DNA from 3 places in the Psychromonas sp. KJ10-2 genome. Region 2 is predicted to be linked to each of the others. Evidence: predicted binding sites of a transcription regulator. Region 2 holds the regulator's gene; each other region holds the start of a gene.
The links. Region 2 encodes LexA, which represses DNA repair genes until DNA is damaged. Its sites were predicted from a motif close to TACTGTATNNNNATACAGTA; they were not measured.
Positions count from the first base shown of each region.

Region 1: the regulator LexA is predicted to act here: its motif matches at 1,586-1,605, upstream of recN (DNA repair protein RecN).
Region 3: the regulator LexA is predicted to act here: its motif matches at 1,377-1,396, upstream of ACLKL2_RS18415 (DNA topoisomerase III).

Region 1 covers NZ_CP178827.1:3,577,307-3,580,593, reverse strand. The annotation lists gene grpE (nucleotide exchange factor GrpE) at 1-455, opposite strand, end outside; partial or broken gene nadK (NAD(+) kinase) at 596-1,493, shown strand; gene recN (DNA repair protein RecN) at 1,645-3,287, shown strand, end outside.
Region 2 covers NZ_CP178827.1:2,215,480-2,218,766, forward strand. The annotation lists gene ACLKL2_RS10580 (GNAT family N-acetyltransferase) at 1-367, shown strand, start outside; gene ACLKL2_RS10585 (SCO family protein) at 444-1,121, opposite strand; gene lexA (transcriptional repressor LexA) at 1,174-1,800, opposite strand; gene ACLKL2_RS10595 (type II secretion system protein N) at 1,927-2,676, opposite strand; gene gspM (type II secretion system protein GspM) at 2,695-3,174, opposite strand; gene gspL (type II secretion system protein GspL) at 3,174-3,287, opposite strand, start outside.
Region 3 covers NZ_CP178827.1:3,724,369-3,727,655, reverse strand. The annotation lists gene ACLKL2_RS18415 (DNA topoisomerase III) at 1-1,366, opposite strand, end outside; gene ACLKL2_RS18410 (hypothetical protein) at 1,657-2,235, shown strand; gene ACLKL2_RS18405 (DUF1294 domain-containing protein) at 2,256-2,477, opposite strand; gene ACLKL2_RS18400 (NADPH-dependent FMN reductase) at 2,599-3,126, opposite strand.

The DNA of each region.
Region 1 (3,287 bases), 1.4 Mb from region 2:
TCTGGGTTTAATGGCTCGCCCATAGGGTCAATTTGTTGAATGCCAATGCTTGAGATAGCTTTTAATAACTCAGTTAAAGTCATTTCCACACCATCAACCATAGGTTTTAGCGTTTCATTCTCTTTATCAGCATGTTGAATTGCTAACTCAAGGTGGTCAACAACAGGCGTTAAAGCATTAGCAAAAGTTTTTAATACTGATTTGCGACGGTTTTCTGCATCGATACCCGCTTTACGGATTTCGTTTTGTGAGAAAGCTTGCGCACGAATTACTAAATCTTTCTGCTCTTTGATCTCTTCTTCAGCGGCAGCTAGCTTTTTAGTTAGCTCTTCAATTAAAGCTGATTGGTCATCGGCTGTTTCAAGTGTACCTTCAACCGCTTCTTGCTCAACGGCCTCATCACCTAAAACCGTGTCAATTGCTTCTTCAACCGTGTTTTTTTGTTCTTCGCTCATAGCTCAATCCTACTTAATTTTATTTTGGTCAATAATATATGCTCTATTATGGGGATAGTAATAATAGTTTCAAGGCTGTTAATAAAAACATTTTTAAGAGGTATACTGAAAATCACCACATTTTATCGAGTATCTATTTTATGACGCAAGACACTAAGCAACAAAGTCAATTTCAAACCATTGGATTAATTGGCAAACCTCAGCACAGTGAAGCATTACAAACCCTCGCTAGCTTATACTTTTTTGCAAGCTCGTGGTCATGCAATTATTATCGATATTCGTCTTGCTGATGACCTAGAACTCCCACAAATTCGTTATGAAGATTTAGTCGGCATAGGTCAAAAATGTGATTTAGCAATAGTCGTTGGTGGTGATGGTTACATGTTAGGTGCGGCCAGAGTATTAGCTCGCTTTGACTTGCCAGTGATCGGAGTGAATAGAGGTAACTTAGGTTTTTTAACTGATTTAGATCCCGATGATTTTGAAAAACCATTAAGTGAAGTATTAGAGGGTACTTACCAAACAGAACATCGTTTTTTATTAGAAGCACAAGTATATAGCCATGGTCATTTAAGAAGCAGCAGTACGGCCGTTAATGAGGCAGTATTACATCCAGATAAAATCGCGCATATGATTGAGTTTGAAATCTATGTAAATGATAACTTTATGATCAATCAACGTGCCGATGGTTTAATTCTTTCAACACCAACAGGCTCTACAGCTTATTCGCTGTCTGGCGGCGGCCCAATCATGACCCCTAAACTGGATGCAATCAGTTTATTACCTATGTTTCCCCATACCTTAAATAGCCGCCCTATTGTGATTGATGCCAATAGCACAGTGCGTTTAAAAGTAGCACAAAGTAATAGCACAGAAATGCAAATCAGTTGTGATAGCCACGTTAACCTATCTGTATTACCTGGCGATGAAGTGATCATTAAAAAGACCAAACATCAGTTAACCTTATTGCACCCACAAAACTATAACTACTTCCATGTATTACACACCAAATTTGGTTGGGGTAACAAACTATTCTAAGCATTCATCCAATGGCTGACTAATCAGCATAAAATAAAATATTTAGCATAAAATAGATAAACAGCACTTTACTGTTTAAAAAAACAGTACTAAACTGTATTTTTAAACAGTAGTTTTATCGTTGTTAATATCATCATAGGATAACCATTTTATGCTAAGTCAATTAACTGTTCAGCACTTTGCCATCGTAAAGTTCTTAGAGCTTGATTTCCACCAGGGTATGACCACTATTACCGGTGAAACAGGTGCAGGTAAATCCATTGCTATCGATGCATTAGGGTTATGTCTGGGTGCACGTGCCGATGCAAGCATGATTAGGCAAGGCACGGATAAAGCAGAAGTTAGTGCACGCTTTAATCTAATCGATACGCCTAATGCCTTGATTTGGTTAAAAAGCAACGACCTTGAAAACACCTTAAATGATAATCCGAACGAATGCTTATTACGCCGAGTGATCACACGCGAAGGCCGATCTCGTGCATATATCAATGCCATTCCAGTCCCATTATCACAACTCAAAAGCTTGGGGCAGTTATTAGTTAACATACACGGTCAACATGCACACCAAAGCTTATTACGCACCGATGTACAGCTATCAATTATTGACGAATATGCTAACCACCAACAATTACTACAAAAAGTAAAAGACACCTACCAAGGTTGTCACTTTCTTAAGAAGCAATTACAGCAACAACAATTAAGCCAACAAGAGAAACAAGCGCGTAAACAGTTACTTGAATATCAAATTATTGAGTTAGATGAATTTGCACTAGGTGAAGGTGAGTTTAGTGAAATTGAGAGTGAACATAAAAAACTAGCAAACAGCGGCGCATTATTAGAAAGCACTCAAGTGAGTTTAAATCTGTTGGCTGATTCAGATGAAGTCGATGCCCTTACGTTAATACAGAAAACTATCTCTTTATTAGAACCACAGGTTCAACATGATAGTCAGCTAGAGCCCATTGTTAGCGCATTACAAGAAGCGGTGATCCAGGTTGAAGAGGCAGGTTATGAATTACGCCAGTACAGTGAAAAACTAGAGTTAGACCCTGAGCAGTTTGAACAACTTGAATCCCGTTTAAGTCAGGCGATGACGCTTTCTAGAAAACACCAAGTTCAACCTGAAATGCTTTATGAATTTCATCAGAAATTGAGTAAAGAGTACCAACAACTAAACAACAGTGAAGCACAGATTGAACAGCTCACTGCAGAGCTACATACAGCTAAACAAGATTACGTAAAACACGCTCAAAAACTCAGTCAAAGCCGCCAACGTTACGCTAAAGAGTTAAGCAAAAAAATCACTAAAAGCATTCAAAAGTTGAATATGGAAGATGGTCAATTCGAAGTCGCCATGACACAACATGAAAGTGATAGCCTTAGCCCATTAGGTATTGACGGTATTGAGTTTCAAGTGGCTGCGAATGCAGGGCAAGGTTTGCAAAACTTAGGTAAAGTCGCTTCGGGCGGTGAATTATCTCGTATTAGTTTAGCGATTCAAGTGATCATCAGCCAACGAGTATCGACACCTACTTTAATCTTTGATGAAGTCGATGTGGGTATCAGTGGGGCAACAGCGGCCGTTGTTGGTAACCTATTACGTCAGCTTGGTGAAACCACACAAATTTTCTGTGTAACGCATCTACCACAAGTAGCAGGTAATGGTCATCAACAAATGATAGTGAATAAACAAAGTGATGGTAAGAGCACTAACACTAGTATGCAGCTATTAGACGAAACACAGCGTATTCATGAATTAGCAAGATTATTAGGTGGTGACAGTATTACCGAACA
Region 2 (3,287 bases):
CTACGCTAAACAAAATTTAGTGCCTAGTTTAATGAAACGTACAGATGTGTTTATTGTATTGATTTTTGATGGCGAGACACCTGCTGCTTTATTAACAGCTATTGAAGGCTTTTCTACTTTTGCTTGTAAACCACTGTTTAATATTCATGATGTAGTGGTTCATTCTGATTATAGAGGCAATGGATTAACCAAACATTTATTTGAACGAATTGAAGAGTTAGCGAAGTTTCGTGAGTGTTGTAAAATAACCTTAGAAGTATTAAGTGGTAATGAAGTAGCTTGTAAAGCTTACGAGGCACTAGGCTTTTCAGATTACCAATTAGATCCAGAGTATGGCAGCGCATTATTTTGGACAAAATCGCTATAAATCCCGACAGGTAACCATTAGCGAATGTTAATGGTTACTGGTTACTGGTTACTGGTTACTGGTTATAAAACAGTTATTAAATTGTTTTACCTTGTTGATAACTCGCTTGAATCTTTTTAATGTCTTCCACCATTAAGTCCATATCAACCTGATTAATCCCCTGCTCATTACGCACTGATTTAAAGGTAGCGTGAAACTCTCCTTCAGGATTTATCAGCACAATAGAAGCACTGTGATCAACTAAGTAATACTGCTCTTGCTCACTCTCTTCAACAATACTGTAGATTAATCCAAGTTGCGTAACAAAAGGCCATAACTGTTTATGTGTGCCTGTGACACCAATAAAATTAGGGTTAAAGTAATTCACATAATCGGCTAGTTGCTCAGCTTTATCGCGGTTGGGATCAACTGATACAAACACCACTTGGGTAGTGTTATCTGGATCATTGGGTAGCAATGGATAAACGCGATCTAGGTTAGCTAAAGTTGTTGGGCAAACATCAGGGCAAAAAGTATAACCAACAAAAAACAACGTCCATTTTCCTTTTAAAGAAGCATTTGTAAAGGCTACTTTCCCAGCTTTTTGAAAGGCAAAATCAGGTAAAACAGGGTGAGACTGATTTAAGACTAAGGCTTTATTGTCAGTGACAAAAGGTAGGCGACTACTTGTATTTAAAGCGCTTGCTTGTAACACTCCGAATAACAAACAAAACCCCATCATGATACAAGTAAATACAATAATTAAAGGTTTCATTTGTTCTCTCTTTTAACAATTTATACCACCAACTTTAAGGTGATTTTTATAGTTACATCCAATCTGCAGTTCTAATAACCCCTACAGCAATACCTTCAATATCAAAAGCTTGGTATTCTAAGTCCACTTTAATCGGGTCAAACAAGTTATTTTCTGCTTTTAAGGTCACTTGCTTTCCATCACGATAAAAACGTTTTACGGTGACATCTTCTTCAACGCGTGCAACAACTACTTGGCCATTATTGATATTTTGAGTTTTATGTACCGCTAATAGATCGCCATCCATAATACCAATATCTTTCATACTTTCACCTTGTACACGTAATAGAAAATCCGCTGTTGGGTGAAATAATGAAGGATCTACATCGTAATGGGTTTCAACATGTTCTTGTGCCAATATAGGCTCACCAGCAGCGACTTTACCAATTAATGGTAAACCTTCCACTACTACTTCATTATCTTTGTGCTCAGTCACAACACGAATACCACGAGAAGTACCCGATAAGATTTCAATCGCACCTTTACGTGCCAGTGCTTTTAAATGCTCTTCAGCAGCATTCGCACTTTTAAAACCAAGAATCTTTGCCAGTTCCACGCGCGTTGGTGGCATACCCGTCTTAGCTATTTGATCTTTAATTACATCTAAAACTTCGCCTTGGCGTTTAGTTAGCTCTTTCATTAGGATCTCCACGCATTAATAAACTGTAAACATACACAGTGTATATTCATACATGGTTAAATACCAGCTATCACGTTATTTTTATTCAACGACTAAGGTTATCTGCAAAAACACGCTTAAATCAAACTACAGTTGGCCACTAAAAGTCACTGTGGTTGCACCACTGGCATTTTTAGGACCAATCCAATTAAGAGACTTAGCTACCGAAGGCGCTAATTTATCGGTTCCCTGAATTTCTCCATTTAGCTTATAAACACCTGCCTCGCTTAAGGTAATATCTAATGCAGTTGTTAATTCATCAGACTGTTGATTAACAAAAGCGGTTATATCGCCGTCATCACAACCTAGCTCAACTGTTGGAGAATCAAGGTTTACTCTGCCTAACTGGCTATTAACAACGGCATTCTGCCACAACACATTACCTTGCAGTTGTTGACAATAAGGCTGACCTTGCACAACTTCTTTAATCACAGCAGATAAGTTACCTTCAAGTTTCACTGGTAAACGCATCGGCAATAATGTCAGCAGCTCTTTTGCAGTTAGGTCTAAGATGACATTGCTTGCTTTGGTACCCGATAGACCATAACTAACAAAACCTTTGCCAGACATAGCATCAGGGCCGTTATAAAAAGAGACATCACCAGCTAGATTTAATGTTAATAAATCCATTACACTAACGTTCCATTTAACGTTATCGAAGCTTAATTTTCGATTTACTTCTACTTCTTGTGCTTGTCCTTGCCAGATCGTGCCACTGACATTTTTTATCTTAAGGCCATTTAATGGGATCCAACCCACTACTAAAGCAGCAGGTAATTTAATAATTAAAGTCGCGAGATAAACTAAGACGACTAAAATGGCGATTTTGATTTTCATTGACTGCCTTTAATTTTATTAATAACTTAATGTTAAACGGTTAATTTTTACTAAACCTTGCACTTTGTCTTGGCTTAAATCGGCACTATTAATTTTCACTTTATGCTGATTTTGTAGGCTAGTTATCCAATCAATAAACTGGTTAAATTCAATTTGATTTATCCAGACATCCACTGTGTCGTTACGACTTTGAATACGCGTTATATTAATTTGGTTACGTTTAGCACTGCTATTGATGAGTTGTGACAATGTTTGTCTTTTACCTGTGTCTTGATTAACTCCACCAGCACTGATCACTTTATTAGCATTCACTTTCACCCATTCTAAGCTTTGTTGTGCGTTCTTAAGTTGTTGTTCGCTGGCCGCTAAGTTGTTCGCTAAGGGTTGCCACACAATAAAGTAGATAAAAGCAATAAACAGAATAACCGCAGAAATAAAGGTAAGTTGTTGCTCTCTTTGGCTAATGCTTTCCCACCAATCTTTAATTTGTTCAAACATTATTTAACCCTCACAGTCACTGTACCCGCGATACGATCTGCATTATTACCTAACGTTCCCTGCTCAAAATTATAACGAGATGGTACATTAGCAGCGAATTGCTCAAAGGCTTG
Region 3 (3,287 bases), 1.5 Mb from region 2:
CTTTTTGTAGAAACAGAATTTTCCAGCCGTCACTTATTTTAGACTTCGCTTTACTGACAAATAAGCCCTGATTAATCTCGATTTCAGCAATACACTCTGCATAACAATAATCATCATAAAACTGACATAAATATTGACGAGCCACTAACTGATAAATATTTTTGCTTATATTATCTAATGAGCTGCTCAGTTTTTTACTATCTGTTGGAATAATCGCATGATGGGCATCTACTTTACTGTCATTCCATGCTCTGCCTTTAATTGATAAATTAGCGCCTTCAACGGCCTGCTTCATCTCTGTATCATTATGCTTAATAGCCAGGCTAATTGCTTTAGCTTGGTGATGATGATTACGCGGTAAATAACGTGAATCAGAACGCGGATAAGTGATCAGTTTATGTCGTTCATATAATGCCTGTGCTGCATCTAAAACCTGTTGTGCACTATAACCAAATCGTTTGGCTGCATCAATTTGTAAGCTTGATAAGTTATAAGGTAATGGTGCTATCTGTTTTTTCTGTTTATTAACAAAACTCAACACCTTTGATGGTTGGTTAGTAATACGTGCTGCCACATTTTCGGCTAAGCCTTTAACTAGTACTCGACCTTCACTATCTTGATATGGCGCACAGGCATCACTAGGCTTCCACTTAGCGGTAAAGTTTTCTCCAGCCTCTGTATTACAATGAGCTAACACTTCATAAAAAGGTTTACTTATAAATTGCTGTATCTCTTGGTCACGTTTAGCGACCAAACCTAACAGTGGTGTTTGAACACGCCCCACTGAGATAACCCCTTTATAACCAGATTTTTGTGCCAACAAGGTATAAGCACGTGTTAGATTTAATCCGTATAGCCAATCTGCACGAGTACGTGCTAATGCGGATGTTGAGAGCGGAATAAATTCTTGATTAGAGCGTAATGACTGTAATGACCGCTTCACGGCATTGACGGTTAAATCACTGATCAAACAACGTTCAACTTGCTGCAATTTAGCGCCTTTTACACCACTAAAATGGATAACTTCATCAACGAGTAACTGCCCTTCCCTATCGGGATCACCCACATGCACTAATTGATCTGCTTGTTTAATCAGTTTTTTTAATATGCTCAGCTGTTTACTGGTTTTAGGGACTGATTTTAATTTCCACTGTTCAGGTATAATAGGGAGGTGTTCGAACTTCCACTGCTTAAAACTAGGGTCATAAGCTTCGGGATCCACTTGTGTTAAAAGGTGTCCGATACACCAACTAACAACATCTCCATTGCCCGTATAAATACAACCGTCTGCTTTACGATGTGGTTTAGGCAATGCATCGGCAACGGCTCGCCCTAAGCTTGGTTTTTCGGCAATATATAACTTCAACGTGGACTCCAACTGTTTTTATAGACAGTATTTTATATGCTGCAATAATTCAAGTCCATCGCGCTTTATTTGCAACTAAATTAACCAATAGTGGTCTATTTTTCAGTATAGATCGCATCTAAGTCTGTTAGTTAACAATAGCGCTTCGATTGTTAATGAAGTTATTAAACAAAGTGTAGGTTGAATCGTCTGAAGTAAAAAATTCATAGCTCAATGTTTGACTAATTAACCTGCCTTTTATAATACTGATGCTCAATAAAATTACTCATGACAGTGTACAGGAAATATTTATGACCCATTCTACGATCAAAAATGCAGCTCTATCTGCAGCAGCCCTTTTACTCCTTAGCGCGTGTAATGATCAACAGCAAACCACCAGCGAACCAACTGTGGTAGAAACTGAGCAAGAAAGTGCAGCCCAAAATAATATAGAAAAACCAACCTTATTAGAAAGAGCCACTGCAGATGCCGCTAAAGAAAGAGAAACAAATAAAGATTCCTCTTGGGATAATGTGAAAAAATCCAGTGAAGAAATTTGGGATAAAAGCAAAAAAACTAGCCAAGAGGCACTTAGTTTAAGTATTGAATCAGGTAAAGATGCATGGCAAAAAAGCAAAGAAACTAGTTTAGAAGCTTGGGAAGGTGGTAAAGAAAAAACACAAGCACTCTGGGAAGATGGTAAAGAAACCAGTCAAGATTTATGGGAGAACGGTAAAAGCACTAGTGAATCTCTCTGGCAAGATAGCAAACAAAAAAGCAAAGACCTGTGGGATGAAAATAGCCAAAAGCTGAATGGTTTATTTGAAGAGTCAGACCAACCAGATGCATTTGAAAATGCCAATAAGGCTTTTGAAGCAGATGAAATTTAATCTTCTCTGCTTATTACTGATTAGTATAATTGAATAACTGGATATAAATAAACGCTTACGCCTATTATGTTTAAAAAGGTCATTATATAAAAATAACGCCGAAAGGGCTTTTTAGTGGTTTTATGGTTAAACAGCATTTGCCCAAGCACACTACTGGGCCAACTACAGCAAAGTGCTAAACCATAAAAATGTTTCTGGGGTTCTTTGGCAATGTTTAATCGCAGCCAACTTACCCATTCCATAAAAAATAAAACGAAGTAAATTAATAACCACTAAATAAGCCAGCAACCAACTAGGCAGTCATTGCATAGACTGAGCATAAAAAACACCCAGCCCATATAAAATGGCGAGCATTACCTACAATTACTTACCTAACTTACCCACCAATGCAATCAGCGATGCTTGAAGTTGTTTGTTAACGACTTTATTCGTCACAATATCAAAAACATCAAAAAAGTTAGGTACTGATAGCTCTCCTTTTACATCGGCGGCAAAATAAGTCGCAGACCCTGAGGCAGAAGTCAGAACCGACGCTGCACCACTAGGACCTGGCGACGTAGCTAACATCAACATAGGAGTATCTTGATACACCTTCATATCAATACGTGAAGTCCAATCAAAGAGGTTTTTATAAGCAGCAGTGTAAGACCCATTATGCTCTGCAAATGAGATGATAATTGCGTCAGCTTCTGTGATCTTATCGTAAAAATCCAGTGCTTGTTGTGGTTTACCTAATTTAACTTCACGTTGAATACTGTAGATTGGCATCTCATAATCATTGATATCCAGTAACTCTACTTCAGCGTCTGTAATTAGACTGGCAGTGTATGCAGCTAACTTTTGATTAATTGAATTTTCAGAATTACTGGCGGCAAATGCTAATACTTTCATATTGATTCCCTTGTTACTTGAATGACAATAAATTCTGGTTTAATCGTTCTTTTAGTTATTACGACATAATGGGTAAAATCACTAAAAGAGTCACAGAATTTACCTTTGTGTCTCAGTGCATATTTATAGTTAATATTCACGTTATGTTAATGATTCTTAAA